Regions from separate parts of the Gorillibacterium sp. CAU 1737 genome, predicted to be linked through region 1. Evidence: predicted binding sites of a transcription regulator. Region 1 holds the regulator's gene; the other holds the start of a gene.
What was found. Region 1 encodes Rex, which represses fermentation and respiration genes when NADH is low (regulators of the CRP and FNR family bind a similar motif). Its sites were predicted from a motif close to TTGTGAAATATTTCACAA; they were not measured.

Region 1 (15,274 bases):
AGGCCTCTCCATCCTTGCGAATGGATTCATCTATGGCTCGGAGACTTGCCCCGTTGGTCAACTGCAGGGAGACAACAACCTGTTGATTGGTAATGGCGACTTGTGCCTGCTCCACTCCGGCATTCTGCTGGATAATCTCCTTCAAGGGATTCTCCATCGCATAGCTGCGATACATAAACCATCCGCCGAAGAGAAGGGTGCCGGAAGTTAGCAATGCGATCAGAATTGGCAACACTTTGAGCTTCATTCACGTCCGCCTCTCTTGTATATATTATGATGATAGATAATAGTATATCACATGTATATACTGATTGCTGGCTTTTTCACGTAGAAAACAGAAAAAATCCCCGGAAACCTCTCCAGGGATTCTCTGAACAACTAGTTATTGCAGGGACAAGAGCCAGCGATCCAGCAGCTTGCCGTCGGTAAATCGATAAAAGCTGTAATAAAGCCGCTTCTTCCCATCTTCTCCTTTTACCCGATAGAAAGACTGCCAGGCATACTCGTCATTGTAGACGCCTGGGACAATCCGCATGAGCTCAGCTCCGGGATTCTGCTCCAGGGTTTGAGTGCGGACGCTCTCCTTGGTAATCCCGTTGTCCGCATACTCGGTATGGGTTTGGTCACCCGAAACCCAGACGAAGATGTTCCGCCCCTCTGAATCGGTTCCTTGGACGACCATCATCGGCACATCCCCGACAAAGGGATCCACCTGCGTCACGCTCTGGAGTGAGGTTTGGCTCTTGGCTGTTGCAATGGCGACCTTTTCTTCATCCCAGATATCGGATTGGATCGAAAGATAAAATCGATAAGCGAGAACCAACAGAAGCAGGACAGCCGCGATCACGATCAAGGAGATTTTCAATCCGGTCCGCCTTCCCGAACGACTCCTTCTCGATATCCGAAGCTCCATCAGCCCTGCATCAGCTTCGCATAGCGAAGACGGAACTCGGCTTTGATCTTCTCTTCATCCAGGGTCAAGCATTCTCCGCCGCAAACGAGCTGCACCCCGTCCACCCACACGTCCGTCACATCTTTGGCGGATGCGGAATAGACGACGTGCGAAAGGTAGTTCGAGGCCGGTTCAAAGTGAGGCTGGTCGATGTCCAGGGCGATGAAGTCCGCCTTCCGGCCTGCTTCCAAGACGCCCGTGTCTTTCAGCCAGATGGACTCCGCTCCCATGGAGGTTGCCATGTGGAACGCCGTCACGGCAGGCACAGCCGTCGGGTCTCCGCTTGTTCCTTTGTGAAGGAGCGCAGCAAGCCGCATTTCCTCGAACAGGTCAAGGTTGTTGTTGCTGGCCGGACCGTCCGTGCCAAGCGATACCTTGACGCCGGCTCGAAGCAGCTCCGGCACGGGGGCGATGCCGCTTGCCAGCTTCAGGTTGCTTCCCGGATTGTGCGAGACGCGCACATCATGGCGAGCGAGAATCTCAATTTCCCGCTCATTCAGGTGAACGCCGTGCGCCACCAGGCTGGGGCGGTCAAACACGCCGAGCTTCTCCAGGTGTTCCACCGGCCGGAGCCCGTATTCCTGTTCATTTTGGGCAACCTCGCGGGCCGTCTCCGACATGTGCGTATGAATCGGAAGGCCGAGCTCATGCGAGGCTTCGACAAAGCGCAGAATGTAATCCGGCGGGCAGGTATACGGAGCATGCGGCGAGATCATGGTGGTGATCCGGCCGTTTGCCGCTCCGTTCCATTCCCTGGCGAAGCGAATGGCCTCCTGCAGCTTGGCGTCCTGAACATCCGGCGGGCATAGCCCGATGACGCCGCGAGCCAGGCAGCCGCGCATTCCCGACTGCTCCACCGCTCTTGCGACCTCATCCATATGGTCGTACATATCGACGAACGCGGTCGTGCCGAACTTGAGCATCTCCACGATCGACAAAAGCGAGCCGACGCGAATATCCTCTGCTGTAAAACGAGCTTCGTTCGGCCACATTTTCTCCTCCAGCCAAACCTGCAAGGCCAGATCATCGCCTACTCCTCGCAGGAGAGACATGGCAGCGTGCCCATGAGTATTGACTAGGCCCGGCATATACAGACGATGCTTACCATCCACCGTCTCATCAAAGCCCTTCGCCAGCTCCTCGGCGGGCACTGATTCTCCCAAATAAGCAATGCGATCGCCTTCGACGATCATGGAGCCATGAAGAACAGGAGCTTGTTCGCTCCCCGTTAGAAAAAGTCCATTTTTCACGAGTATCCGTTTCATTCCACCGAATCCTTTCCATGAGGCTTCCTTCCCAATGTACAACGCGAACCCGTCAAAAGCAAGGCAAGCCGAGGGATTGTCCATGCAATTGTAAACGGGATGCATTGCGCAGGGCCGAACGTTTATGTTACCTTTACAATTAGGAATCTCAAGCTCGTCCATCCTGGCACAAGGGTTCCATTTTCTAGTCAAAAAAGGAGCAAAGGCACATGTTTCAAAAGAAAAGCGATACGGACTTTTTCGGGTTGCTTCAGGAAGCCGCTGAAAACACCCTGGTAGCGGCCAAGCTGTTCCGCGAAGCGATGAGCGGGGCCAAGCCTCCCGTAACCTACATCGATCAGCTCAAGGACCTGGAACACAAAGGCGATAACATCTCGCATATCATCTACCGCGGCTTGAACAAGGTGTTCATCACTCCGCTCGACCGTGAAGATATCATGGACCTGGCCAACAAGATGGACGATGTCATCGACTACATTGAAGAAACATCGGCTCGTTTTGATTACTTGAACATCGAGAAATCTGACGAGTATATGTTGAAATTCTCCGAAGTAATCGTCAGCGCCTGCGAGCACATCGTTGAAGCGCTGAAGCTTCTGTCTAAGAAGAAGTACAATCAGATCAGCGAGCACACGGTCATCATCAACAGCCTGGAAAATGAAGGCGACCGCCTGCTTCGCGAAGGCATCCGCCACATCTTCATCTCGCCAACCGATCCGTACAGCGACTTCAAGATCAAGGAAGTGTACGAGCGGCTCGAAGAAGCAACCGACGCTTGCGAGCGTGTGGCTAACATTCTTGACAGCATCATTCTTCGTTACGCTTAATCGCTTAACCCATCTTTTGCAAAAGAAAGGCTACCTCCCGGAAACAACTCCGGACGAGATAGCCTTTTTTGCATGCTGTGGGTGGGTCTATTCCAGATAGAAGGCCAAGCTCTGCAGCTCGGTGGTGAAGTCTGCGTAATGAACGCGAACGCCTTCCTTCACCTTGATGATGGCAGGTGCAAACGACAGGATCGCTTCCACCCCGGCTTGAACAAGGTCATCCGCCACCTTTTGGGCTTCCGATCCCGGAACGGTGATGATCCCGACGCGAACGTGAAGCTGCTTGACCGAATCGCTCATTTCCTCCATTGGCTGCACGGCCAGGTTATTGATGTGCGTGCCAACGGTGGAAGGATGAGAGTCAAACAATGCGACGATGCGCATGTTGTCGTTCAGGTAGACGTTGTAATTGCTGAGGGCCTTCCCGAGGTTCCCGGCACCCACAAGGGCGACCGCGATGTCGCGATCCAGCTTGAGGATCTGACGGATCTTCTCGATCAGGTACTCGACGTCGTAGCCGATGCCCTTCTTGCCGAAATCTCCAAAGTAGGCGAGGTCCTTGCGAATCTGAGCCGGGTTGAGGTCGAGACGTCGGCCGAGATCCTGGGAGGATACGGTCTGAACGCCATTGGTGAGCAGCTCGGTCAAGTAACGCAAGTACACGGGAAGCCGGCGAACCACCGCTTCCGATATTTTCTCTGTCGTCGTCTTCATGCTTCTTCTTCCCCTTCCATCCATTCGTGTATGCGCGGAACCAGCTGATGGACATTCATGTGCTCGATCTTCGGACCCGGCAGTGAATACAGAAAATGCTTCCCATAATACGTTTCCAGAATGCGAGTATCGTATACCAACACAACGCCTTTGTCCTTCGTCGTCCGCACGAGCCTCCCGAAGCCCTGCTTAAAGCGGATGACCGCTTGCGGGACAGACAGCTTCATAAAGGGATTCCCGCCCGCTTCCTTGATCCGCTCGCTCTTCGCCTCCACCACCGGATGATTCGGCGGCTGGAAGGGCAGGCGAACGATGGCGAGGCAGCTCAGGGCGTCTCCTGGGATGTCGACACCCTCCCAGAAGCTGCTCGTGCCCAGCAGAATGCTCGTGCCCGAGCCTTGGAAGAGGCGAACTAACTTGCTTCGGCTCGTGCTGTCGATGCCCTGCCCGAGCACTTGAATCCCCTCCGGGGTCAACCGTTCCTTCAACACACTGTGCACCTGGCGCAGCATGCGATAAGAGGTGAACAGCACGAGCATGCGCCCTTCCATCGCCTTGGCTACATCCGCGAGTGAATCCGTCAGCGCTGCGGTAAACTCTTCTTCGCCGCGAATGCCCTTCATCACCGGAAAGTTTCGCGGGATGATCATGAGCGCCTGCTTGCGGTACTGGAAGGGAGAAGGCAGCATGACCGTACGCAGCCGGTTCTCCTCAGCCGACTTGCGAAGGCCGAGCTGATCGGTGATATAGTCGAAGGTTTTGCCTACTGACAAGGTAGCGGAGGTCAAGATGACACTGTCCTTCACACTGAAGAAAGCATCGCGGAGCAGGTAGCTCACATCGACGGGAACAGCCATCAGCTGGAGGGATTTTACCTTCTGCTGTGCGGCCCCTTCCATCCAGTACACATAGTTCGAGTCCGCCTGCTTCAGGAAGAAACGAACCGCATCCCGATGCCGGTACAGCTCCTTGACGCTTCCGCCCATGTTGGTGACGAGCCCTTGAAGGTCCATCACTTCTTCTTGCTCCTTCATTTCGAGGAGCAGCTTATCGAGCGTTTTGAGGACGGAGCTCAGTCGGGCATAAAGCTCCTCTTCCCGGTCCAGGAGTGTTCCCCAGCCTATGGGCTTTGGACTCTCGGGAATGCGCTTCGTAAGCGGCCCCTCCGTGGCATCCCCGCCGGAATGGGCGAGGCTTTCATACAACAGTCCTGCCAGCTCGTCCCAGCGTTCGCGGATGTCCAGAAGGGCAGGCTGCAGGTCGTCGATCGCTTCCACCCAAGCTCCTGCCTTTTCCCGGGGCACATCGTCCGCGTGAAGCAGCCGGTTTCGGACAAATGGCAGCTGCCCGGAGCGTCCATCTCGAAACAGTTGCGTGATGGCGTTCACATAAGAGTACCACGAGATCTCGGTACCCAGGTGCTTCACGGCAACTTCCTCAAAGTTGTGCGCTTCGTCTACCACAAGGTGTTTGAAGCCCGGGAGAATCCGATGCTCCGCCTTAATATCGGTAAAGAGTAGCGAGTGATTCGTGATGATGAGGTCCGCTTCCGACGCATCGGATCGCGCCCGATGGTAAAAGCATTTCTTGAACCAGGGACAACTGCGGTTCAAGCAAGAGTCCGCATCGCTTGAGACGGAACGCCAGAAGTCCAAGCCGTTGCGTCCAAAGTGCAGCTCTTCGTCCTCTCCCCGTTCGGAGTCCGTCAACCACGTAACCATCTGCGCGGCCATGAGGCGATCTTCTCGGCCATGCTCATATTCCGCATAGGTGAGTTTCTGCTCATACTTGCGCAGACACAGGTAATGACTCCGCCCTTTCAGAAGAGCGACCCGGAAGTCGACGGGGAAGATATCCTGCAATAACGGGAGGTCTCTCTGCCGCAGCTGCTCCTGCAGGTTGATGGTGTGCGTGCTGACGATGACTTTTTTCTCTTCGCGAATGCCATAATAAAGGGCAGGCAATAGATAGCCCAGTGATTTGCCTGTCCCGGTCCCGGCTTCCACCAGCAAATGAGAACTATCCTCAAAGGCGGAGGCGACTTCTTCCGTCATCTGGTCCTGAGCCGGACGCTCCTCAAAGACCGCAAACCGTTCCTTAAGCGCCTCCTTGATCTTCTCGTAGAAGTCGGGAAACGACAATCCGAGAAGCCGCTTGGCCTCCGCTTCATCCCGCTCAAACGGCTCTGTCCCCCAATCCTTGACGGCAAGCGCAAATTGCCGGAAGTACTCCGAAGCATCGGGATCAAGAGCCGTAGACCGTTCCTTGCGGGCCGCTTCCTGATCGATAAACCAAGCGAAGTCAGACGGATCATCCCGGAAAATGGAGGCGATCCGTTGAACCGTAAGCAAGGGCAGCTCCTGAAACCGATTCAGGCACTTCAGCCAGAGGAGAGCGGTCGCTTCCGCATCCGAATCGGCCTGGTGCGGGCGCTCATGCGGGATGGACAGCGTTTCACATAGATTTCCAAGCGCGAGGCTTGGAACCGTTGGGAAGCAAATGCGGGCCATATCCAGCGTATCCAGGACCATCCCGCTGAACTTGAAGTAGCCGCTGTCCTCCAACGCCCGTTGGAGAAACGCATAGTCAAACCCGGCGTTATGGGCAACCAGCACACTGTCCTGCAAATAGGGCTGCATCTCCCCAATGACTTGTTCAATGGGAGGTGCCTCTGCAACCATGGCATCGTCGATCCCGGTAAGCGACGTAATAAAGGGGGGGATCGCCATCTCCGGCCGAACCAAAGTCGAATACCGGTCCACAATCTGTTCGTTCTCTATAATAACAAGACCAACCTGAATGATGGAATCGGCAGGCTGGCCTCCGGTAGTTTCAAAATCCAAAACCGCGAATTTCATTCCGGCCGATCAAATCCTTCCTTATGCAAAAGCGGGTTTTCCACTCTGCTTTAAGCATACCAAACAATTGTTCTTTATTCAAAAGAAAAAGCAGGACATCATGTCCTGCGATAAGGCCAAAATTCTTTCATCCACAGCATGGGCTCCATGCAGGATGAGTCGGTTTGATCCGCCAGCTTGAAGTAGCGATATGCTTGATCAAGATTTTGATGTTGAATTTGGATACAACCCATGGCGCTGTAGGAAATGGCTTTCAGCCTTGCATTGTTCGTCATGGGCACCAGCCACTTGAAATGACGATATGCATCCTCGAGCTCCCCCAGTCGAAGATACGCCATAGCCAAGTAAACACGGCCGTGGATGAAATCGGGATAATCGGAGATCAGCCGTTCAAACGACTGAGCTGCTTCCGAAAACATGGACAGCTTGTAGTATCCCTGCCCCTTACCAAAATGTTCCGATTCAGGAGGCTGTTCGAATTCGGTCTCCTCGGAGGAACCAACAGCAAGGCATGAAGCGGGTTCCGGGAAGACCTCTTCCTCCCCCATCAAAGTGCGGCAGCTCGCGAGTCGTTCCTCAAACTGCAGCCATTCCTCCAGACAACTGTCGCTCATGGACTTTAATTGCCGAAGCTGTCGGCCCAGATCCACAAACTCCGATTCGTTCGCATCCGCGTAATCCGTCAAGATGCCGTCCAGCGCTTCATTCATGCTGGCGAACAACTCCTTGAACATGTCGTCCGTCCCCCCCGTCATCACCTCTAGCGGTACGTTCATTTTGTGTCGGGGGAGAAGGTTTCATACCGGATCGACGGCGGGCATAAACGGCTCGTTTGCCGATTTTTTTAACGGTTTGCTTACAGCAAAACGGTAGCCGGTTCTTCCTTGTAGGTGGCCGTTACCGGGCGATTCTGCTCATCGAGGATAACCACCTTCGGCGTAAGTTTCTTCGCTTCTTCATCCGTCATCATGGCATAAGAGATGATGATCACTTTGTCTCCCGGTTGAACGAGTCGGGCGGCAGCTCCGTTCAAGCAAACAACGCCAGATCCTCTCGATCCTGGAATGATATAGGTTTCAAGCCGCGCCCCGTTGTTGTTATTCACGATTTGCACCTTCTCATTCGGGTACAGATCCGCGAGGTCCAGCAGGTCTTCATCGATGGTAATGCTCCCGACATAGTGGAGGTTCGCCTCCGTAACCGTTGCCCGGTGCAGCTTGGATTTCATCATGGTTCGAAACATACGGTTCATACTCCTTTCGTGCCTTGCGGGATGGGAGGTGCAGCTAGAGCAAGCTCTTCAAGGGACAAGAGACGATTGTCGATCAGCCGCGTTTTGCCAAAGCGGACGGCAAGGGCGATGATCCACGCACTCTTCGCCGCAGCCGCGGTCGTCGGCCGTTCCAGATCCGGATACGTCAGCACTTGCACGTAATCGATGTCCGCAAGCGGTGTTTTAGCGATATGCTCTGCGATTTGCTTCTGAAGGGCCAACGCATCTCCGCCAGCCTCCTGCAGCCAAATCGGCGAGCGGCTGAGGGATTCCGACAGGACGAGTGCTTGACGCTTCTCCTCATCGGACAAATACACATTTCGTGAAGAGAGAGCGAGCCCGCTGTCCTCGCGTACGATGGGACAGGGAACGATCTCCACATCCAGATTGAGGTCTTCCACCATGCGCGTGATGACGGCAACCTGTTGAGCGTCCTTCATGCCAAAGTAGGCCCGGTGGGGCTTCACGATGTGAAACAGCTTGCTCACAACGAGGGCCACGCCGTCAAAATGCCCGGGACGGGAAGCTCCGCATAGCACGCTGGTGATGCCGGATACCGCAATCCCGGTGGCCGATGGGCGAGGGTACATCTCGCTTGGCTCCGGCATGAACACATAGTCCACTCCGTTATCCCGGGCCAATCTCAGATCTCCCTCCGGGTCGCGCGGATAGCGATCCAGGTCTTCATTCGGACCAAATTGGGTCGGATTCACGAAGATGCTGAGGACGACTGTATCACTCTCCCGGCGAGCACGCTCCAGAAGGCTGGCATGTCCGGCATGCAGGAAGCCCATGGTCGGTACGAGGCCGATCCGTTTTCCTTCCCTGCGTTTTTCCTCCAAGGCTTCGCGCAGCTCGCGAATGGTTGTATAGACTTGCATGGTGGAACCCCCTTTAGTCGATCGACAATTACTTTCCCGCTCCGTACAGCACCGCAGGTTCCTCGCCTGACGAGGCTTCGGCGCCCGCGGCAGTCGAACCCGACGCCTTTTCCGCTTCGGCGGGCTTGGTCGCCTTGAAGGCATGCTCAGGACCCGGATACTGGCGAGTGCGGACATCGTGGGCATACGCCGAGATGGCGTTGCGGACTTCCTCGCCGATCGAAGCATAGGTTTTCACAAATCGCTTCGCGATCGGATGAGCTTCGTATTGCAGCAGGTCATGGTACACGAGTACCTGTCCGTCGCAGCCCGCTCCAGACCCAATCCCGATCGTCGGCACGGATAGGCTGCGCGATATTTCTGCCGCCAGCTCGTCCGTTACAAGCTCTAGGACGATGGCGGTAGCGCCCGCTTGCTCCAAGGCCGCGACGTCATCGCGCAGCTTCGCCACTTGCGCATCATTCTTCCCCTGTACGCGATAGCCGCCCAGCATATGCACCGATTGCGGCGTAAGCCCAACATGGCCGATGACGGGAACGCCCGCCTTGACGATGGCGTCTACGGCAGGAGCGATCTCGCGTCCGCCCTCCAGCTTGACGGCCTTGCTGCCGCCCTCCTGCATGATGCGAGCGACGTTCGCCAGCGTCACATCCAGACTGCCGTGATAGGTCATGAACGGCAGATCGGTTACCACGAAGGCGTTCTTCGTTCCTCGATTAACGGCGCGGCTGTGATGGATCATATCTTGTAAGGTGACCGGAATCGTCGAGTCATACCCCAGGACGACATTGCCGAGGGAGTCCCCGACCAGTATCATGTCGGCTCCCGCTTCATCTGCCAGCATGGCCGACGGGTAGTCATAAGCCGTCACCATGACGATCGGCGTTCCTTCTTCCTTCATTTTTCTTAGTTTAAGCGTAGTCATTGGTTTGCGGTCTGCCATTTCAAAATTCCTCCCTGTACGGTTCGCCGGGCATCAAAAAACCCCTCCGTGGAGACAGAGGGGTGTATGCGCACAAAGAAGCTGTGTCGGCATGAACCTCTGTCTCGGTCCTCATCGGCTCTGAGCAGAATCCTCCATCTCCAACGGTCAACATCAGTTGAGAAAGCTGTTGTTTGATGCGGGCGAAGCAAGAGTGCCGTTCACATGGGATACGGCCTCAATGGGTAGTATACCAAATCTGATCGAAAAGGAGAAGAGCATCGACTCTTCTCCTTGCTCCTAAAATTGGGTCATGTGGCGCACGTATTGAAGAACCCTCCGGACCGACGGCCGAATTTTGACTTCTCCTGCGGGTGGCGCGGCATTCGGATCAACCCCGAGCGGCGTATTGTCGTCCTTGGACGGCTTGGAATTGATCTCGATCAGCCGCACCCGTCCCCGTTGATCCAGGGCTAAATCGATGCCCAACTCGGCAAAATGTCCATCGACCTGCCGTTCCAACGCTTCCGCTATTTCAATCGATGCTTGGCGCAAGCCCTCGTAGGCATTCGCGTGTAGGGGGGCTGGAAGCGTGGATCCCTTTATGGCATCCTTTGTGCTCATCAGCTTGCCGCCTCGGGCAAGATTGGACACAAAGGTGTGCTTTGCCGAAATGCGCGCCACGATCGAGGTGATCTCCCATTTGCCCGATTCACCCTTCTGTACAAGAGAGCGGAAGTCGGTGGTCATCCCCTCTACCCGGATCAAATCGATGCCCTCCTGCAACAGATAGCGGTTCCCGGCCATCTTCTTTTTCAGAAAAGCGAATAGTGCGTCCTGACTGGAAAATCCGGCATGCTGAACCTTCCCATCCGCTGTCGCCATTAAGCAGGCATAGCCTTTTGCCGTTCTGCTGATGCGGATGATGCCCTTGCCAAGGCTGCTCATGATCGGCTTCAGAAAAACGACGGCATGTTTCGCAAGCATTCCCTTAACTTGGGCCGTGTTCAATAGCATGATCGATTGAGGCAAATAGGCCGTGATGAGCTTCTCCTTCCGAAGAGCCTCAAACACCTCTGCTTTATTCAAATAGCGTTCGTTGAAAACAGGCTTTCCCGTTCGAGCCTTAACCGTGGAAAAGAAGTTTTGAACGCCTGGTGATTTCTCAATGATCCGCGAAGTAATCCGATTGTAGACCGCATCGGGATAAGGAAAGCTTCCTTTTCGCCAACTGCCCCCGGCATAGCTCCAGCCCTGAACCGTCAAGGAAGGACCCGGGAGTTGTTCCGCCGACAAAAAGAAAACAAAAACCCCGAGCTTTTTGCCCGCCTCGGTAAGCTCTTGGGCAAAGCCGGTTACATTGCCGAACGGACGCACCTCGCTGGCGGTAATCTTCCGCATCAAGACGGCCAGTACCGGCCCGAGCTGCAGCGTCTGCGACGATGCCTGGTAGCGAATGCCGAGCGCTATCCCGCTGGGGAGGCCAAAGAAACCGGCTGCTGATGGATGAAGACGGAGCGTGCTCCCCTTCGGTTCCACCACAAGCTTCAGCAACCGCTCACGGCTCCCGAGCTTCACGGTAACGATCGTGCCGCTTTGCAGCGTCCACTTCTTGGCAAGGGTTCCGCCGAGGTAGAACACTCCCTCCTCGCTTCCGGAGGTATGCGTAATCAACACCTTCTGGTTCGTCATGAGTATCCTCCTTCCGCCGCTTAGCCGCTACTTCTCTTCCTCCTGAGCCAGATGCATGGCGTACCGGATGGGCCGTTCCACCGTCGTTCGGTATAAAGAGCGATCCCCAATGCTTTTGAAGAGGTCGCGTCCGGGTTTGGGGTTCACCTCGATGAGCCATACTTTCCCGTTCACGTCGATGCCGATGTCGATCCCGAACTCCATCATGGACCCGAAGCGGGATTCGATGACCCGGACCACTTCCCGGGCAAGCTCATGGCATTCCTTGCGAATCATTCCCGCCTTTTCCGATCCGAAGCGTCTGCCGACCACCGAATCAAACGTAGCCGCCTTCCCGCCTCCGTGCAGGTTTGAGGTGGAGCTTCCGACCGCCCCGATCCGCATGCCCATTCCGGTAATGTCCCAGTCGCCGTTTTCCGTCTTCTGAATCAAAAGACGGGCGTCCGTCACCCTTCCCTCGACCAGGCTGAGGTCGATTCCTTGCTGGATCATGAAGATTCCGCCGCGAATGCTCTCCTTGACTGTCCAACGGTTCATCCAGTCCTTCAGCTCCGCGAAGCGGCCAAAAACCCTTCGGCTCTTGGTAAGCGTCCGGCTGCGCGCGGTCACTTCATAGCCGCTCCCAGTTCGCTTAAGCCGCACGATGCTACTTCCCCCAGTACCGTTGCCGGGTTTGATATAGAGCAGAGGATGCCTTTTTATCATCTGCTGAAGGTCCGTACTCGAATATTCGATCGTTTCCGGCATCCAGCGCGCGATTTTGGGCTCCCGCATGAAAATTTGCGTGATGTTCCATTTGTTCGTAAACCGATTGTTAGCATACCGGAACAAAGTGGATGTGCGAATTTTCATATACTCGCTTCCGGAGCGCCGATGCCGGTCGATGACCACATCCGGCCAAGGGTAGAGGCGATGGCTCCAACTGCCGTCCGGTCCCGCCTTAAAGCCGCGAATTTCACGGGTTTGCAACCGGATATCGGTTGGCGAAAAAAGAAAAACCTCTGCGCCCAATCTCTCCCCTGCTTGCGAAAGGTCGCGAAAATAGCTCGGCTCGCTGAAGGAAAGACCATCTCGATAAACGAGAATTCCGATGATCGGCTTTTTCATGCGTTCTCGCCCCCCTCCGCTGGATCAACAGCCACTGGAGCCACCGTCTCCGTATGCTCGATTCGTTCGGGCCGGGGCGAGCGATTCATACGAATGTATCGATAGATCCGATTGAACACCCGTTTGTCCTTTAACGTCTTGAAGATGAAGGGATCCGGCCGAGTATTGACTTCAATGATCCACGGCCGGAGCGCTGCATCCAGCCCGATGTCCACGCCGATGGCTGTCACAAACGGATACCCTTCCTCCATGTGCTCCGCAATCTGAACCCCGAGGGCCTCCAGCTTCTTCATATAAACCTTTACTCTCTTCGGAGGTAAAAAATGAATCAGCAGTTTCTCCAACTCGATCGGAGTTCCTCCGCTGTGATAATTCGTCACCACGAGCTTCGGGCGAGCAATGCGAGCGATCGTTCCGGTATGAATCCAACTGCCGGTCTCCTCCTTCTGCACCATGACGCGGATATCGAACGGGCGACCCTTTATTTTCAACAGAGGAATTCCTTTTTGGATGAGGTGGACCTTGCGGGTTGTTATGGGCTCTATAGCCTTATAGAGACCGTCATATGTGCGAAATTGCAGCTTCTTATCCTTCAACTGAAAGACATAGGCTCCGTCTCTTGCAATCTTGACCCGAATGATCCCTCGTCCGCCCGTTCCATTGTTGGGCTTCACATACACGGTACGATAACGCGTCAAATAAGCATGGAGATTGCCCTTCGATTCACTGATCGTGTCGGGCACGTACTCTTTCAACTGCGGATGATCGAGCAGGTACTTGGTCTTCGTCAGCTTGTTATTCGCCAAAACGGATCGCTTTTCCATAGCTGCCTCCGATATCGTTTTCTATTTATGTATGTCAAGGGCAGGGGCTTTGCTACGAGAGCAGGCGACCGTCCAGATGCACAAAAAAAGCCGTTTCCCCCGTTAATACAGGAGAAACGGCCAGCGGCTGGTCGTTGAGCAGGGCAATCAAAGCGTTAACGGAACATCCCCCATAAGCGCAAGAGATGAAACGTGTTGTTCGGATCGATCTTCTGATCGAGCACGAAACGGATGATGCCGTTTCGCTGTCTTTCATTCAAGCTTTCGCCGAGAACTCCGGAGAGACGGCTGACCAGGCGGGCGACTTGGGCTGAATCCTGGAGGTGAAATTTCGTGAGGCTGCTCACCTCCGCCTTCACCCTCTCCTTGACCAGCGGATTTTTCATTTTCAGCTTAATCCGTTCAACCAGTGCTTGATCAATGCCGTAATTCAAGTAACTCATGTATGCACCTCCCGTACATTCCACTTTATGTGGAAGTCCGGGAAAAAAGAAGCGGGATCAATCCAGCCATTCCCCACCCAAAATGCCTTCCCGCTCCAGGAACCGCCGCAGCTCCAGATAATCGGCTCCAGTCCAAAAATCAGAGCGGCTTACCAAAGCCGCCGCATCATCCCGGGCATTTTCCAGCACCTCGAAATCAGCCATGAGATCCGCAACCTTGAATTCAGGAAGCCCGCTCTGCTTCGTTCCGAAGAAATCACCCGGGCCGCGCAGCTCCAAATCCTTCCGAGCAATTTCAAAGCCATCGTTTGTCTCCGTCATGGCACGCAACCGTTCCTTGCCCGTCTCGCTCTTCGGCTCCGCGATGAGAATGCAATAGGATTGATGCTCCCCTCGACCCACGCGTCCCCGCAGCTGATGGAGCTGAGAGAGGCCGAACCGATCCGCGTCATAGATGACCATGACGGTGGCATTGGGCACGTCCACCCCAACCTCAATCACGGTCGTCGAGACGAGCACCTGCACCCGGTTCTCCGCAAAGTCTGCCATGACCGCATCCTTCTCGGCCGGGACCATCCGCCCGTGCAAAAGGCCTACCTTCAATCGCGGGAACGAATGGGTGAGCTCCGCATGCAGGTCGAGGGCATTCTGCACATCCAGCTTTTCGGATTCTTCAATGAGCGGACAGATGATATAGGCTTGCCGCCCCTTGTCCACTTCCTTCGCGATAAATGCCATGATGCGTTCCAACATATGGTGCCCGACCGAATAGGTATCAATAGGCAAGCGGCCCTTGGGCAGCTCCTGAAGCGTAGAAACATCCAGATCCCCAAAAGCGGTGATCGCGAGCGTGCGTGGTATCGGCGTGGCCGTCATGCTGAGGATATCCGGGTTCATTCCCTTGCGCCGCAATACCGCCCGTTGGTTCACCCCAAATCGGTGCTGCTCATCGGTGACAACAAGCCCAAGGTTTCGGAAAAAGATATCATCCTGAATGAGCGCATGCGTGCCGACGACGATATCGGTCATCCCCATCTGCAGAGAGGCGAGCGTCTCCCTCCGTTCTCGAGCCGTCAAGCTGCCCGTCAGGAGAGAAACCTGAATGCCGTAGGGCTCGAACAGCTTGGCCAACGAACGCCGATGCTGCTCGGCCAGAATTTCGGTAGGAACCATGAGAGCGCCTTGCCCCCCTGCCTTCACCACGGCATACAGAGCCACTGCTGCGACTACAGTCTTGCCCGAGCCGACGTCCCCCTGGAGGAGACGATTCATGCAGGCCGGAGCTTGGAGATCCTCCAAAATTTCCGCAATTACCTTCAATTGAGAGTCCGTGAGCCGGAAGGGCAAGGTTTTGACAAAGGCGCGCACCGCCGGAAGATCCACCGGATGAGCAATCCCATCCGCCCGTTTGCGGGTCAAGGCGCGATAGGCTTGCATTTTCAATTGAAAAAAGAAGAATTCCTCATAGACGATCCTCTTCCGGGCCCGGGCGCCTTCCTCCAGGCTGCCTGGCTGA
Region 2 (15,274 bases), on a different contig from region 1:
TTTAAAGGCGACTACTGCGCCCATTTTTCAAACAATACAATTTTAACAGCACCATCCATATATTCATTTGTTAGTTGATAACCGTGCTTTTTGTAAAAATTGTGATTTCGTTCTTTATCAGCCAGTGCTTCTAATGACCAGTGTTTTGCTAGCGGGAACTGATTTTCCATAAACGTCATGGCCATCTGTCCAATCCCTTTATTCTCGTATTCAGGAACAACGCATAAGCAATTTAGGTAAAAATCATCTTCGCTATTCTTCGTTATACTGATATATCCAATCATATCTCCGTATGCCTGTATTTTATAGACGATTCTTTCTTGAACTGTTCTTGTTATGCCTTCCACGGTGTTGTTATAACCGCGACTTTCTCCATAGTTAAGATAGTCTTCATAAAAACTTTTATTTTTCACTTCAATAATGTCTTTTACATCATCAAGTGATGCTCTTTCAAATGTAATATTCAATATTCCCACGCCCCCGACCCTCTGTATAGCTAAGTGCTTATTTTGCTATTAAATTGCAATCCACCAACACACTCCAAATTTATCAAGAACAGTCGCACAACATTTGCTCCACGGAACTTCTTGAATGGGATGAATAATAACACCGCCGTCACTCAAAATCGTAAAGGCATTATGGACCGCTTCTTCGCTTCCCATCTCAAAAACATTAAACGTCATGGTTTCCCATTTCATTTTGTGAACCATGGTTATGTCACAAGGGTTTGCAGCTTCGCTCAATGCTAAAAAACCTTCACCATTCACGGATAATTCACAGTGCGCATAAGCAGTTTCGGTTTCATTTTTCACTTCAAATGTAATTTCTGCGCCAAAAGCTTTGCAATAAAATTCTGCCGCCTCGAAGCTACTTTTCACATAAACCTGAGCATAATTTTTCATAGTTCCCTCCTGCACAAAATAGTAACGATAAGTATTAAGTTTATAGTCAATAGCATACATATTTTACCTCAAAACCACAATCCTGCTTCGGGCCAACATGGCCCGAAGTTCCTATTTACCGCATACCAGTTGAAGATATCCAACTCGCTATTTAACCGCCTTATAGAAGGGTGGGGTTCACTTAGTAAAAAAATCTTGTCGAAATGGTGGGTTATGGTAATGTTAGAGAGAAATTACACACTTTCATACGAGAAAGAGGGATTACCATGAGCATGGATCACAAAGCATTTCTGTTCGACACCGCCTCGTTTCATCAGGAATTGGCTCCCGTCCTTCGGGAAGCCGCACTTGCAGATGAAGTCGATTTGCTTGGAGCGTTCATCGAAACTCATCGCGCTGTTATCCTTTCGCCTTACAGCGGGGAGGAGCTGGAGGACGATTGGCAGGATGAAATTCGTACCAAGGGAGTCCAGGAGTATGCGGACTTTGCTTTGGCTAAGTATTATTCGTCCGACGAGGAGCGAGGGCTTTCTTATCTTTGGCAGCCTCTGGCCGAGGTTCTTGAAGCTTGCGATTCTTTATCGAACGGGGAAACGTATGTGGTAGGCATTCCTTTTACAAGCGGTTCGTTCACGCTCGATCCTGGAAGAATGGGAATGGGATTCCTTGATGCAGAAGAGATCCCCACCCGGTTGAAGGAGCTGGCTTCGGCAAGAGAATCGATCTCACTGGATGAGTTGGACCTGTCGGAGGAGCTGCTAGACGAGCTGTCCGAAGATGAGCTGCTGGATGCGTTCGATGAGCTGATCGACCTGTACCGCTCGGCACTCGAAGCGAACCGAGGGCTGCTCATGACCTTTTGAGCATCGCTTGCGGATTCGACAAATAAGGGAATTCCCTAATCACCCCTCAACGGCATATCCCTTTCGCTTGTGTTACAATAGCGGGAGCAATTGAGGTTGTGATGGAGGGGCACAGGATGGACGAAACCGGAATTCAAGTCGAGCTGAACGAGCTGCGGCTTACTCTGGGATATGATCTGCTCGCGCTGGCACTTGTCGAGCCGGCCGAGCATCACTATGTGATTAAATGGAAGTTCCTTTCGGGTAATCTTGGGGAACGCATTCGGAAAGTGGTTCTGCAATCGGGCAGAGGAGTCCCCGGCATTGTCTTTAAGACGGGAAAGCCCTTTCTGATATCATCGGTTCCCGACTTGATCCTGGCGGAGGACTTGTTTCAATATCCGATCATCAAGCTGGAGGAGCTGACCAGTCTGGTCGCCGTCCCGGTGTGGCATGAAGGCCGGGTGGAAGGAATTCTGCTTGGGGCTTATCGGGACGAGCGCCGGGTGGACGAGCGGTCACTTGCGGAGCTGCAGGAACGGGTTCGCTTCGGTCTCATGGACTTGAACGGGAAGGAAATGATGCCGAATTGACGAACCACGGAAGAGGACCCATCGACGGATGGGCCGATCGACTGTTTCAATCGACAAAGGATGCGATCTTCCTTTTTGACGAGTCCGGCATCCCCTTGGCAAGCAACTCTTCCGCGGAAGAGTTGCTTGCAGCGGGTGTTGGCAATCAGATCGAACGAAGCTTTCTCGATGCTCGTCAGCAGAATGCAGCGGTTCATCAATTGTTGCTGACCCTTCCAGAGCAGGGCACGTTTCCGTATGCCGCTGCTATCCAGCGAATCGACGCGGACGAAGAAGTCTTTGCCTATAGCTTGAGGAACATATCCACCTTATATCAAAATCAGGAGAAGCTGTATCAGAACCGGATGATGAAGCATGTCATCGAGGCGCAGGAGAAGGAACGGAGACGCTTGTCTCGGGAGCTGCACGACAGTGTGGCACAGGAGCTGATGAGCGCGGTCGTCGACGTGCGGGTGTTGAAGCATCTGACGAAGGAGGAAGCGCTTCTGAAGAAGATGAATCAAACCGAGGCGCTGATGACCCGCCTTCTCGATGACATCCGCAATCTGTCGGTGGAGCTGCGCCCCGCGACGCTCGATGATTTTGGACTCGAAGCCGCCTTTAAGTCGCATTTCAAGCGCATGGAGCAGCGCTACGGGCTCCTCATCGATTTTCGGCCAAGCTTGCCTCGCAAGCGGTACAGCAGCGAGATAGAAACGGTTGTGTACCGGGTTTGTCAGGAAGCGGTGCTGAATGCCCTGAAGTATGCCGAGGTAGACAGCGTAACCGTTACCTTGACCGAACGGGATGAAGTCCTGGAGCTGGTAGTCGAGGACCACGGGACGGGATTTCACCCCAATGCTGCTCCAATCGGTACCGGGCTTGGCCTCTACGGAATGAGAGAGCGGGCGGAGCTGGTGAACGGAGTCTTTCACCTTCAATCCAGGCCGAACGAAGGGACAAGCATCACCTTACGCGTACCGGCTGCGGACCGGAATTAGGAAGGAGGGACTGAAATGAAGCTGGTCGTGGCCGATGATCATGCCGTGGTTCGAAGCGGATTTTCCATGATCCTGAACTTCCAGCCGGATATGGAGGTGGTCGGGACAGCTGCGGACGGCCAAGAAGCCTATGAGGCGGTAGCTCGACACCAGCCGGACGTTCTGATCATGGACCTCAGCATGCCGCCTGGCGAGGGTGGACTGGAAGCGACGAAGAAGATAAAAGCGGATTTTCCCGATACCAAAATCTTGATTCTCACCATGTATGACGATGAGGAGTACCTGTTTCATGTCTTGAAGAACGGGGCTTCGGGCTACGTGCTCAAGAGTACACCGGAGGAGGAACTCTTGTTCGCCATTCGCACCGTTCATGCCGGGGATACCTATATTCATCCGAAGATGGCGAAATCTCTCGTCCGCGAATGGATGAAGGGAGACCCCGAAGAACCGGAGCAGGACCCCTTGGAGCTGCTGTCCAAGCGCGAGCTCGAAGTGCTGCCGCTCATCGCCAAGGGATATGGCAACAAGGAAATCGCCGAGCAGCTGTTCATTTCGGTGAAGACCGTCGAAGCCCACAAGGCGAAGATCATGGAGAAGCTGAACATCAAGAGCCGCTCGGAGCTCGTGACTTATGTCATGAAGCGAAAGCTGTTCGACGCATAAGGGAAATCCCTAATTTCGAATGGGCAAGGCTGTCGTATCCAGACCCAAAATCGCATAGAAGCAGGAATCCCAGGACGGTGCTCACCGTCCTTTTTGGCATGTGCAGCCGAAAATGTAGAGAATCCCCTAATAGGCGGTCTATCCGGATTGTGATACCTTGGAGATACAAACAAAGTGAAATCCATCACAAGTCGGAGAGGTGCACCATGACGAAGGAAAAGCTGCTTCTGATCGGAAACGGGATGGCCGGCGTGAGAACGATCGAGGAAATCTTGGATCGAGATGCCGAGCGGTACGAATTGACTATCATCGGAGAAGAAAGCTACCCCAACTACAATCGCATCATGCTGTCGAATGTATTGCAGAACAAGATGACGGTCGAAGAGATTATCACCAATCCGATGCAATGGTATGAAGAGAACCAGATCGAGCTGATTCATCACGACCCTGCGGTGGATCTTCAACCGGAAGCGAAGAAAGTGATCACCCAAAGCGGCAGGGAAGTCCATTATGACAAGTGCATCATCGCGACCGGGTCCCGGTCTTTTATTCTTCCAGTAGAAGGCTCCAAGCTGGAAGGCGTCATCGGGTTCCGTACCATTGACGATACGCTCGATATGCTCAACCGCGCCAAAACCTACAAGAAAGCAGCAGTCATCGGCGGCGGCTTGCTCGGTCTGGAGGCAGCCAAAGGGCTTGTGGACCAGGGCATGGACGTGACGGTCATTCACCTGGAAAAATGGCTGATGGAAACGCAATTGAATGAGAAGGCCGGAGAGCTGCTACGAGCTGATCTGGAGAAGCAAGGACTCCAGTTCCTTATGGAGAAGAGAACGGTTCGCATTCTGGGGGAAACCCGTGTAACGGGGCTGGAGTTCAGCGACGGTTCGCAGATCGAGGCGGACATGGTCGTCATGGCAGTCGGCATTCGTCCCGAGACCGCACTGGCACGCCAGGCAGGACTTGCAGTCAATCGGGGCATCGTCGTGAACGATTGGATGGAGACTTCAGCCCCAGGCGTGTATGCTGTTGGCGAATGTGCGGAGCATGCCGGCAAGGTGTACGGGCTGGTCGCTCCTCTGTTTGAGCAAGGCAAGGTACTGGCCGATTTCTTAACGGAACGTGAAACAGCTCCCTATGCGGGAAGCACCACGTATACCTCGCTTAAGGTATCGGGCTGTGACTTGTTCTCGGCCGGCATCATCCGGGAAAGCGAAGGCATCCGCAGCATCGAGGCCTACGACGGATTGGCGAACAGCTACAAGAAGCTCTTTGTTCAAGACAACAACGTAATCGGCATTGTGCTGTATGGGGACACATCGGAAGAAAATCGTTATTTCAAAATGCTCAAGCAAAAGCAGGACATCTCGGCATTAACCTCGGTTTCCTTGCTGTCGTCCGGCGGCTGCGGCGGGGCGGCCGGTGCAGCGGACAACGACGTCACCCAATGGGCGGATGACGAGACCGTCTGCGGCTGCAACGGCGTCACGAAGGGCACGATCCTGACGGCCGTCCGCGAGAAAGGGCTCACCTCCGTCGCCGAAGTCACCAAGGTGACCAAAGCCGGCGGCTCCTGCGGGAAATGCAAGGGCATGATCGGCGATCTGCTCGCTTATGTGCTTGGGGACAAGGCGAGCACGGCGCCGACCGGCATCTGCGGCTGCACCGACCTGTCGCGGGATCAAATCGTCGTGCAGATTCATGAAAAAGGCCTCACCACCTCCCAGGAGGTTTACCGGGAGCTGGGCTTCCGCAACCCGGAAGGCTGCCCGAAATGCCGCCCGGCGATCAATTTCTACCTGAACGTCGCTTTCCCCAAGGAGCATGCGGATGAAGTGGCTTCCCGCTTTGTCAACGAACGGCTGCATGCCAACATTCAGAACGACGGCACTTTCTCGGTCATTCCTCGCATGCGCGGTGGTCAAACCACGCCAGAGCAGCTCATGAAGATCGCTAAGGTGGCGGAGAAATACGACGTTCCCCTCGTGAAGGTGACGGGCAGCCAGCGGATCGGCCTCTACGGCGTGAAGAAGGAAGACCTGCCGAAGATGTGGGAAGAGTTGGACATGACCTCGGCGCAAGCCTACGCCAAGGCGGTTCGCTCGGTGAAGACCTGTGTAGGCGCCGCCTTCTGCCGCTTCGGCACACAGGACTCGATGAGCTTGGGCATCAAGCTCGAGGAGCGCTTCGAATTCATCGATACGCCGCATAAGTTCAAGATGGGGGTCTCGGCCTGCCCGAGAAGCTGTGCGGAATCCGCGGTGAAGGACTTTGGCGTGATCGGCGTCGAGAACGGCTTCCAAATTTACATTGGAGGCAACGGCGGAACCGAGGTGCGGGAGGCTCAACTGTTGACGACCGTTGCGACGGAGCAGGAGGTCATCGACATCTGCGGAGCCATGCTGCAATATTATCGCGAAACGGGTGTTTATGCTGAGCGCACCGCCCCTTGGCTCATTCGAATGGGCTTCCAGCATGTGAAGGATCTCTTGCTTGACGTCAGCAAGCGTGCGGAGCTGCTGCAGCGGCTGGATGAAGCCGTTGAAGGCAAGCGCGTCAATCCGTGGAAGAAAGCCGTGGACAGCAAGCAGCTTCAACGAGAGCTCTATACGGTGGGAAGGGGATAACGGGCATGGTGAAGAGAAGGGTTTACGTAGCCAAGGTGGAGGAGCTTCCTCCGAGAATTGGGTTTGCGATGACAGTCGATGATAAGAAGATCGCCGTGTTTCGCCTAAGCGACGGCCGGATCAAGGCCCTGGAGAATGTGAGCCCCTACCGACAAGGACCGCTGGCGGAGGGTACCGTCTCTGGTGAATATGTCTACTGCCCCTTGTACGACTGGAAAATCTCGCTTCTGACCGGCAAGGTTCAGGAGCCGGATGAAGGGCAGGTTCCCACGTTCGAGGTTGAAATCGAGCAAGACGATGTTTATGTGTGGGCATAAGCCATGGGAAAAGTCTACTTGGTTGGAGCCGGCTCAGGCGATCCTGAGCTGATGACGCTGAAGGGCAAGCGGTTCCTTGAACGCGCCGATGTCGTCCTGTACGACCGGCTCGTTCATCCGCTCTTGCTGCACCTTACACCGCCTCAGGCAGAATTCATCTATTGCGGGAAGCTGCCGAAGTCTCATACGCTCAGGCAAGCCGAGATCAACCGGCTGCTGGTGCGATATGCCCAAGAGGGGAAGCAGGTCGTGCGGCTCAAAGGCGGCGACCCAGCGATCTTTGGGCGAGTGGCGGAGGAAATCCACGAGCTGGAGCAGCACGGAATCGACTATGAGGTCGTACCGGGAATCACCGCTGCATCCGCTGCAAGCACCTATGCCGGATTTTCGTTAACCCAACGGGGAGAGAGCGGCAGGGTAACACTCGCCACGGCCCATCGGCAAAGAGATGAGCTGTTAGAGGACTTCGCTCCGCTTGTTCAAGGGGGAACCCTCTGCTTCTATATGGGGGTAGAGAACCTGCGGGTAATCGGTGCGAAGTTGCAGGAGCAGGGTGTCCCGTGCGACATGCCCGTCGCTATACTTGAGTGGGCTACCTGGGGCAGACAACGAGTCCGGACCGGGACGATCGCCACGATAGCGGATCAGCTGGAACAAGACCCTTTCGAGCATCCCGCGATGATTGTCGTCGGTGAGGTCATTCGTCAGCGGAAGTCCTCCAGCTGGTTCGAGGGGCTGCCCTCCTTCGGGGTGAGGCGGCTGCTGGTATCCCGGAAGCCGCTTACCTGGGAGGAGTTGACCCGCCACACCTCTGAAGGGGCCGATGTCTGGAACCTGCAGGTTGGCGAAGAGCGGGATCGACGCTTTGATGAGATATCGGTCCGTTATATGAAGGAGCATTCGTTCCCTTCGGTGATCTTCACCGAGGAGGGGCTCGAAGAAGCTTATCGGGCCTGGATGGAGGAGCACCAAATGGATGGCGTTCCTTCGCCAAGTCCAAGGGAACCGCGCATGGTGTGATCGAAAGGAGGCTGACAAGCGTTGAAGATTGAACTGAACGCATACACGGAACAAAAGCTGCGTGAGGAGCGGGGAGAAGCGCCTGGCTGCTTCAAGCTCTTTTATGACACGCAGGACTGCGGCTGCAATGGAGTCTTGGTCATCCAGATTGTGAGCGAGCCGCTTCCCACCGATATTCAGGCTTCGGAAGCTCAACTCCCGTTTGTGGTGGATCGTCAGCAGCGTCCCCTGTTTGATGAGACGATGAGGATCGAGGCCGATCCAACCTATCCCTCCTTCAAGGTGACCAGTGATGCCTCCTTGTTCAGCACCAATGTTCGCGTTCAGGACTTGCGCGGATAACGATGCTGCAGATTAAGCGAATCTATGAACCGCCGTTCACTCAAGATGGGGTGCGGGTCTTGGTGGATCGCCTTTGGCCGCGCGGAATCCTCAAGAAAGACGCATGCTTGTCGGACTGGTTGAAGGATATTGCGCCGTCTCCCGGGCTGCGGCAATGGTTTGGTCATCAGCCTGAGCGCTTTGATGCTTTTGCAGAGCGATATCGGGAAGAGCTGACGGCTGAACGGCAACAAGCTGCCTTGGACAAGTTGGGCCGCATGATGAAGGAAGGGCCTGTCACCTTGCTGTATGCCGCTCGCGATCCGGTTCATAACCATGCGATCGTCTTGCAGCGGGTTCTACAGGACAGAAGGGGGAGCAAGCCGGAATGAAAGAGAAATTTACTTATGACGATATGAAGCTCATTACCCGAGATAAGCTGGGAAATCAAGTCCCGCTGGAGCTGTTCCGGATGATTCGTCTCATTGGCATGCACCAGGCGCTGCCGATGGAGGGCAAGGGGACCACGGTCACCATCGGCCGCAAGATCGGCGAGTCGCTTCCGGTGACCTCGATCGAAGACATCCTAGGATTCTTCGAATCCTTCCAGATCGGAATCCCCAGCATCGTCTCCCAGGATGAGAACAAGCTGCGGATTGCGGTGGAGGACTGCTTTTGCAAAGGGCTGCCGGTCATGGAGGAAAAGATGGTATGCGACCTGGAAGGCGCCATCCTGGAGGGAGCCATCAACAAGGTGTCGAACCGGAAGGTGACCGTCCGCGAAGTCAAATGCAACGTCCATGGCGATGAGCGCTGTGAATACGAGGCGCGGTTCTTGTCCTAGAGATGATGCTCAGTGATATCGTCAATAGAAGAATGTGAAAAGGCTCAAGTGCGGCTGTTCATGCCGCCTTGAGCCTTTTCTTATGGATTAATAAGAGCCTTTAATAAAGTCCGCGACATCATCGATCTCGGGAAAGAGGGTCGCCTTGGTGATGGAGAAGGTGGCAAGCTGCTTCAAAAGCTTCTTTTTGTCCGTTATGATGCAAATTTGCGCCTTGGAGGACTTGTCCTTGTACCTCTTCTCGTTGAGGAGAGCGTCCGAATCAGGCGACAAGCCGCAGATGATAAACGCTCCGTCCTGCTTCACGATCCGATGGTTGTTCTTGGGAGACAGGACCACGTAGCAGTGGATCAGATGCTCTCGAACGACCTCGTCCCGGAAGGCGGGCTTCTCGGATTTTACTTCATGGAGCAGCCGCTGGATACGAGCATTGAACGCTTGCTGACTGACTCCGTCTTCGGTGGCATGAGCCAAAAACTGCTGCTGGTCTTCGTAGGAGAAGAGGGGCAGACTGGCCAGAATCGAGACGGTATCGCTCTGGGGGTACTTGATTTGGGTTCGCTCGACATCAAAGAGAACCAACTCTCCATACTGCTCTGTTTCTTGCTCACACGCAAAATAGAGAGCAACCAGCGGATTTCGGCTGATGTCCAATAACCGGGTGGGCAGCCCGTAATGCTGCATGTGCACGAGCCGCTCCAGGTGGCTTTTGTCCCGCTCAAATTCATGCGGGCACTGAATCATCAATTCGTTGTACATCTCCCGTTCATGCTGTTCCCACTGACGGCGCCGTTTGATCGAAGGGGCCAGCCGGTAGTTGACGAGGGCATGTCCGCGGTAAAAGATCGAATGGCCCGGCTCTTCGATGTCCTTAATGGCTCGATTAAATTGATCGATGGAGGAGACGAAATGCAGGTCGACTCTGGCGCTGTCAAAAAGAACCCCTTGGGAGACCTTCAATGCTCCATTCAACTGATAGTGTTCATCCAACTTCTGAACCAACTCGGCAGAGGCCTGGTTTCGTTCACTTACACTGGAGAAGGCTCGAAATACCCAGTTGATCAGCGCTTGCGCCTCGACCATGGTTAGGGCATGGGGCTGCGCGGTTTCCAGATGGTGTTGAGCAAAAGCAGACCATTCGTCTTCTATGGTCTTCAGGCGAGGATAGGACGCCTTGTAGAGCTCGGCGATAGGAGAGCGTATCTGCCGAAGTGCCGCTGTGAGCTCTTCCTTCTTCGGCCGGGCGTGAAGGTACATCCCGATATCGCAATATCCGTCTGCGCGAAGCTTGTCTCCCATCACCAGCTGGTACGCCTTTTGCACGATGGGATTCCGGTACATGGAATCAAAGAAAAAGAAAAAGTAGAAGATCATCCACCCCTTTCATGGTAGTCTTGATCGTTCCCCCGCTCCTATCGACTGGGAGTAACGACGGTGCCTTTTTCAGGCATAGGTCCTGCATCAATCCCTTCAAAGTAGAGAGGAAGCCCCTCCGCAAAGATGGGATAGATCGTCTGGGTCGGGTCTTGCCGTTGATGATGAATATGCAGATGAGGCTCGGAGGTCGACCCGCTGTTGCCGACCCGGCCCAGGACGTCGCCCGGGTTCACTTGGTCGCCCACGTTGACGGTTACGCTGCCTTTTTTCAAATGATTCAAGAGGAGGTAGGTTCCGGTTTTCTCGATACGGATGTAGACGTGATTGCCTTCCGATGATTGAAAGTCTTCGGTGTTGGGGGCAATGTCGTCCTCATCATCGTAAGCGGCCACCACAGTGCCTGATACAGGTGCGAGGACCTCCCGATTCCATATGCCGTAGGATTCCAGCTTGGGGTCACCGGTGTTATAGGGTTCCATGACCAGATCATAGGCCCAGCGCTCCGATGCCCAAGTAACGTGGGGCAAATTGACGGTGGGTGTATCTCCGCCCCAACCGACCGTGGTCCTCTCCTTAAGCGGCCACTTGACGGTGACGGCAGGCGAGAGGCTATCTGGCTTTGCAGGATAGGCGTAGGGAATGACATTCAAGGTTAAGAGAAGGGGGAATTCCATGAGTGCGCTAAGCAAGAGCGATAGAAGGGAACGCTGAATGCTGTGTTTTCTGCGAAGCTTGATGATGAGGACAATCAGGAAAAATAGAAGCAATACGACGCCAACGAACGGCAGTACCAGCTTTAGCAGTCCCCACGAGACAGCTCCGAACAACCCCTGGAACCAAAACACCGAAGCCCAAAGGACAATCAGCAAGCCAGCGATCAGGACATTCCATATTCCAATTTTTTTATGTAGGGTTTTCATCCAACTCTCCAATCTGAGCACATGTTGTCATCTCTATTAGCCTTCGTCAATCTTAAATCTCGTCTCTTCCTGCTACTCTCCAACGGCAGGTCATGACGAGGGTGTTGTCGATTCGTTCGGCGGTAAGCGTGCCGTTCATTTTGTTCATCAGGCTTTTGGCGATCGAAAGACCGAGGCCCGATCCTTCAGCGGATCGGGTTCGGTCTGCGGTGTAGAATCGATCAAACAGGAGAGAAACGTCCTGATCGGTGAGATGGTTCGCATCGTTAAGGATCGTCAGAACAGCGGCTTCCTGCTGTTGTTCGAGTCTTATGACCACTCGACTCACGGCATGCTTAATGGTATTGACGAGCAGGTTCTCAACGACCCTGCGCACCGCGGATTCGTCGGCCCAGATCGGAAGCGGCTCCTTCGTCAAATGGATAGACGGCGTAAGCTTGCGCTCATTGAAGGAGTCATAGAAGCCAAAGACAATGTCAGAGAAGAGAGCGGTCATCTCGATCCGTTCCGATTTGAGCGGGTAGTCCAGCGATTCGATCATCGACAGCTCGTAGAAATCGTGAATTAAAGCTTGCAGTCGCTTAGCACGGTTCTTGACGATTCCCTGATATTCAAGCCTTTCCTCCGATGTGAGGGTCTCCGACTCGAGCAGCTGGATGTACCCGGAGATGGAGGTGAGCGGGGTGCGAATGTCGTGCGAGATGTTGGCGATTGCTTGCCGGAGCTCATTCTCGCTTCTCCGCTCCCGGGCCTCTGCTTCCACGATCCGATCACTTTGGCGGTTGATCTGTTCGGCGAGCGCTTCGAGCTTTCGATCCATGAGGGAGAGGGTCATGGGTTTGCGGGTCTTCTGTTCGTTATAAAGTCGCAGCTGCTTGGTCAGACGCACCAGCTCCCGCCGAAGAAGGATGTGGCGAAGGAGCAGGACAGCGGCTGTCAGAGCGAGTAGAAGGGTGAGGTATAGCATGTCCGTCCTGCTCCTTTCCTCAGCATTATTTGATTTCTTTGCGGCGGAAGGCGAGAATGCCGAGCAAACCGCATCCGATGAACGTCAGAAGGGGGACCAGCAGGAGCGCGGGCCAATCACCGCTCTCGATGCTCGGCTTGCCGATATCTGCCACCAATTTGAAGATGGAATGATCGTAAAGGGTTTGCACGAATTCCACTTTGGAGCCGATTCCCGCCAGCGCCATGTCGATCATGATGAAGAAGATCACCAGAAAGCTGATCGTCTTGCCGCTGTCTGTCAGGATGACGGTGAACAATGCGCCAATGGCTGCATAACCCGCCGTGTAGAGGAGTGTAAGTCCGAACGCCCGCGGGAGGAAGAGGGAGGACACCCCTTCTGGCAGAGTCCCGAAGCCGGACAGCAGGGACACTTCGATAGTGCTGACGATGGGAAAGACGAGAGCAAGCGCCATCGCTCCGACAGCGAAGACGAGCAGCTTGGCCAGAAACAACCGGCCCCGGGTATGGCCCGACGAGGCGATGGTCTTCATCACGCCGGTGGAGTATTCATTGCAGATGAAGAAGCCGGCCAGAACCGCCACCCCGAATTTCAGGACATAGGCATTGCTGGAAAGGAAAGTCGTCAAAAACTCGAATCCCGTGAATTGGGGAGTTCCGTTGCTTTGCCGATCAAAGTAATACATCAGGGGGTAGAGCAGGGAGATCGCCGCCAGCGTGAACAAGAGCACCCAGAAGGAACGGTTTTTGCGCAGCTTAAAGAATTCAACTTGGATCAGATTAAGCATGGACAGCCCCTCCGATCCGCTTGGTGAAGTAGCTCTCCAGGTCTTCGCCGGTGGGTATGAACTTCTCGATGGTCAATCCCGCAGAGAAGAGAGCGGAAGAGACCACTCCGGGCTGCTCCGTCTGGCTGTACAGCTTCAAGGAACCATCTGGCATCACTTCGAAGTCGGACGTTGCAAATTCGCGGCGAATGACAGCGGCGGCCTTTTCCGGATTGTCTACCTTGATGAGCAGGTACTGCTGACACTTCTCGTCCAGTTCCTTGGCGGTCAACTGCTCCAGCAGCTGGCCTTGGTGAATGATGCCATAGTGGGTCGCCATCAGGTGCAGCTCGCTCAGAATGTGGCTGGAGATCAAGATCGTAATCCCCAGCTCCCGATTTAATCGCTTGAGCAATTCCCGCATCTCCACAACACCCATTGGGTCAAGCCCGTTGGTTGGCTCGTCCAATATCAAAAATTCCGGATTGCCCAGCAAGGCGATCGCCAAGCCGAGGCGCTGCTTCATGCCGAGCGAGAAGTTCTTCGCCTTTTTATTCCCCACTCCTTGAAGCCCGACCTGCTCCAGCATTCGTGGAACGCACTCCTTGCCCGGGATGCCCCGGAGAATCCGATTGGCCTCCAGATTCTCGCTCGCCGACATGTGCGGGAACAAGGCGGGGCTTTCGATGATGGAACCGATTCGCTTCCGGGCTTCGATCAAGGCCTGTTCCTCGCTGGACCCGAACAACTCGATCGATCCCTTTGTGGGGAAGGCAAGTCCGGTTATCATCCGGATGAGTGTGGATTTCCCCGCTCCGTTCTGACCGATAAAGCCATAGATGGCTCCTTTGCGAATGGACATGCTGACCTTGTCCAAGGCGGTGTGGGCTTTAAAGGTTTTGGTGACTTGATTCGTTCGTAATACATACTCGTTCATCTTCGTCTTGGCCTCCTTCCGTTGATAGACCAAGTGTAGAAAGCAAACCATAAGAGGAGCTTAAGGCATTTCTTAAAAATCTCTTAAGGAGCTGCAAGGAAATGAGTATCCGCTTTTGGTGACAAAAGCTCCACGGTTTTGGGAGTTTTGTCAGCAATTTAGCGGTACTTATTTCGTTGCAGTCTCTAAGCCCTATGGCTTGAGCCGATAGCCCATTCCCCAGACGGTTTCGATCCATTCGTGATCCGGAGCGGCTTTGGCTAGCTTGCCTCTCAGGTTGCTCATATGAACATTGATCGTGTTATCGTCTCCGTAATAGGGCTCGTTCCAAGCGCTTTCGTATAAATTGGCTTTGGAAAACACTTTCTTTGGCGCGGACAGGAGAAGCGCAAGCAGCTCAAACTCTCTTGCCGTTAAGGGCAGCTCGTTTCCCTCTGCCGTGACGGTTTTGGTGTCCAGGTTAAGCACGAGCCCGTTATGCTCCCGAATCGCAGGAGGGGCCGGCTGGGCTAATCGCGCGAATAGCCGCAGATGAGCATCGATCCGGGCGGATAATTCCTCAATATCAAACGGTTTCGTGATGTAGTCCACGGCTCCCCCGCGGAGGGCAAGGATCTTGCTTGCCGGCTCCCCCTTGGCGGAAATAATCATGACCGGGGTATCGCCTCGCTCGCTGATCCGTTCGAGGAGCTCCTCTCCGGTCATGCCCGGTAGCATCAGATCGAGCAGCACCATGCTCCACTGTCGCTGCTCCAAATAGAGGAGGGCTTCCGTCCCAGAGAAGGCGGGTTGCGGCAAATATCCGCTCTTTCTCATCATGCTGCACAGCAGCTTGCTAATGTCACTGTCATCCTCTGCGACCAGTATGTGAATCGGTTGAGTCATAGAAGCTCCTTTCGCTTCTGGAGGTTCGAATTCGAGGACCTCGCTGCTTATGAGATCGTTTTCCAGCAGACCCAGCATAGCACAAATTGGTTGTTTGCGGCGACGCGCGGATGGATTTTAGGGGGCTTTTCGAATGGTGTTGCAAATATATAGACGTCTATGTATAATGAAGCCATGCCAAACTACAACGCTTTGTCCATGTTCAGTAAAATTCGAACAGAAGCCTACAAGCTCATCTCGACGGAGCTTGCCAAGAACGGAGTCGCTGATATCGTTCCGGCGCACGGGGATATTCTGGTCTTCCTGTATCAAC

Region 2: nirB (nitrite reductase large subunit NirB) is a predicted target of Rex. The motif match lies at 4,153-4,170, and genes of this name have one in related genera.

What each region holds. Positions count from the first base shown of each region.
Region 1 is NZ_JBDQQO010000011.1:13,281-28,554, forward strand. Features, by position in the region: gene AAFN83_RS18970 (hypothetical protein) at 1-247, opposite strand, end outside; gene AAFN83_RS18975 (cell wall elongation regulator TseB-like domain-containing protein) at 383-865, opposite strand; gene AAFN83_RS18980 (amidohydrolase) at 913-2,217, opposite strand; gene AAFN83_RS18985 (DUF47 domain-containing protein) at 2,427-3,044, shown strand; gene AAFN83_RS18990 (redox-sensing transcriptional repressor Rex) at 3,132-3,758, opposite strand; gene dinG (ATP-dependent DNA helicase DinG) at 3,755-6,616, opposite strand; gene AAFN83_RS19000 (tetratricopeptide repeat protein) at 6,715-7,350, opposite strand; gene panD (aspartate 1-decarboxylase) at 7,473-7,859, opposite strand; gene panC (pantoate--beta-alanine ligase) at 7,865-8,770, opposite strand; gene panB (3-methyl-2-oxobutanoate hydroxymethyltransferase) at 8,799-9,713, opposite strand; gene AAFN83_RS19020 (YheC/YheD family endospore coat-associated protein) at 9,993-11,384, opposite strand; gene AAFN83_RS19025 (YheC/YheD family endospore coat-associated protein) at 11,412-12,491, opposite strand; gene AAFN83_RS19030 (YheC/YheD family protein) at 12,488-13,315, opposite strand; gene AAFN83_RS19035 (stage VI sporulation protein F) at 13,471-13,758, opposite strand; gene recG (ATP-dependent DNA helicase RecG) at 13,816-15,274, opposite strand, start outside.
Region 2 is NZ_JBDQQO010000002.1:38,104-53,377, forward strand. Features, by position in the region: gene AAFN83_RS04495 (GNAT family N-acetyltransferase) at 12-476, opposite strand; gene AAFN83_RS04500 (VOC family protein) at 516-902, opposite strand; gene AAFN83_RS04505 (hypothetical protein) at 1,169-1,765, shown strand; gene AAFN83_RS04510 (GAF domain-containing protein) at 1,882-2,337, shown strand; gene AAFN83_RS04515 (sensor histidine kinase) at 2,334-3,317, shown strand; gene AAFN83_RS04520 (response regulator transcription factor) at 3,333-3,980, shown strand; gene nirB (nitrite reductase large subunit NirB) at 4,187-6,607, shown strand; gene nirD (nitrite reductase small subunit NirD) at 6,613-6,924, shown strand; gene cobA (uroporphyrinogen-III C-methyltransferase) at 6,928-7,944, shown strand; gene AAFN83_RS04540 (iron-sulfur cluster biosynthesis family protein) at 7,966-8,286, shown strand; gene AAFN83_RS04545 (DUF488 domain-containing protein) at 8,289-8,657, shown strand; gene AAFN83_RS04550 (V4R domain-containing protein) at 8,654-9,109, shown strand; gene AAFN83_RS04555 (FRG domain-containing protein) at 9,197-10,483, opposite strand; gene AAFN83_RS04560 (M23 family metallopeptidase) at 10,522-11,406, opposite strand; gene AAFN83_RS04565 (sensor histidine kinase) at 11,459-12,373, opposite strand; gene AAFN83_RS04570 (ABC transporter permease) at 12,399-13,160, opposite strand; gene AAFN83_RS04575 (ABC transporter ATP-binding protein) at 13,153-14,076, opposite strand; gene AAFN83_RS04580 (response regulator transcription factor) at 14,269-14,961, opposite strand; gene AAFN83_RS04585 (MarR family winged helix-turn-helix transcriptional regulator) at 15,136-15,274, shown strand, end outside.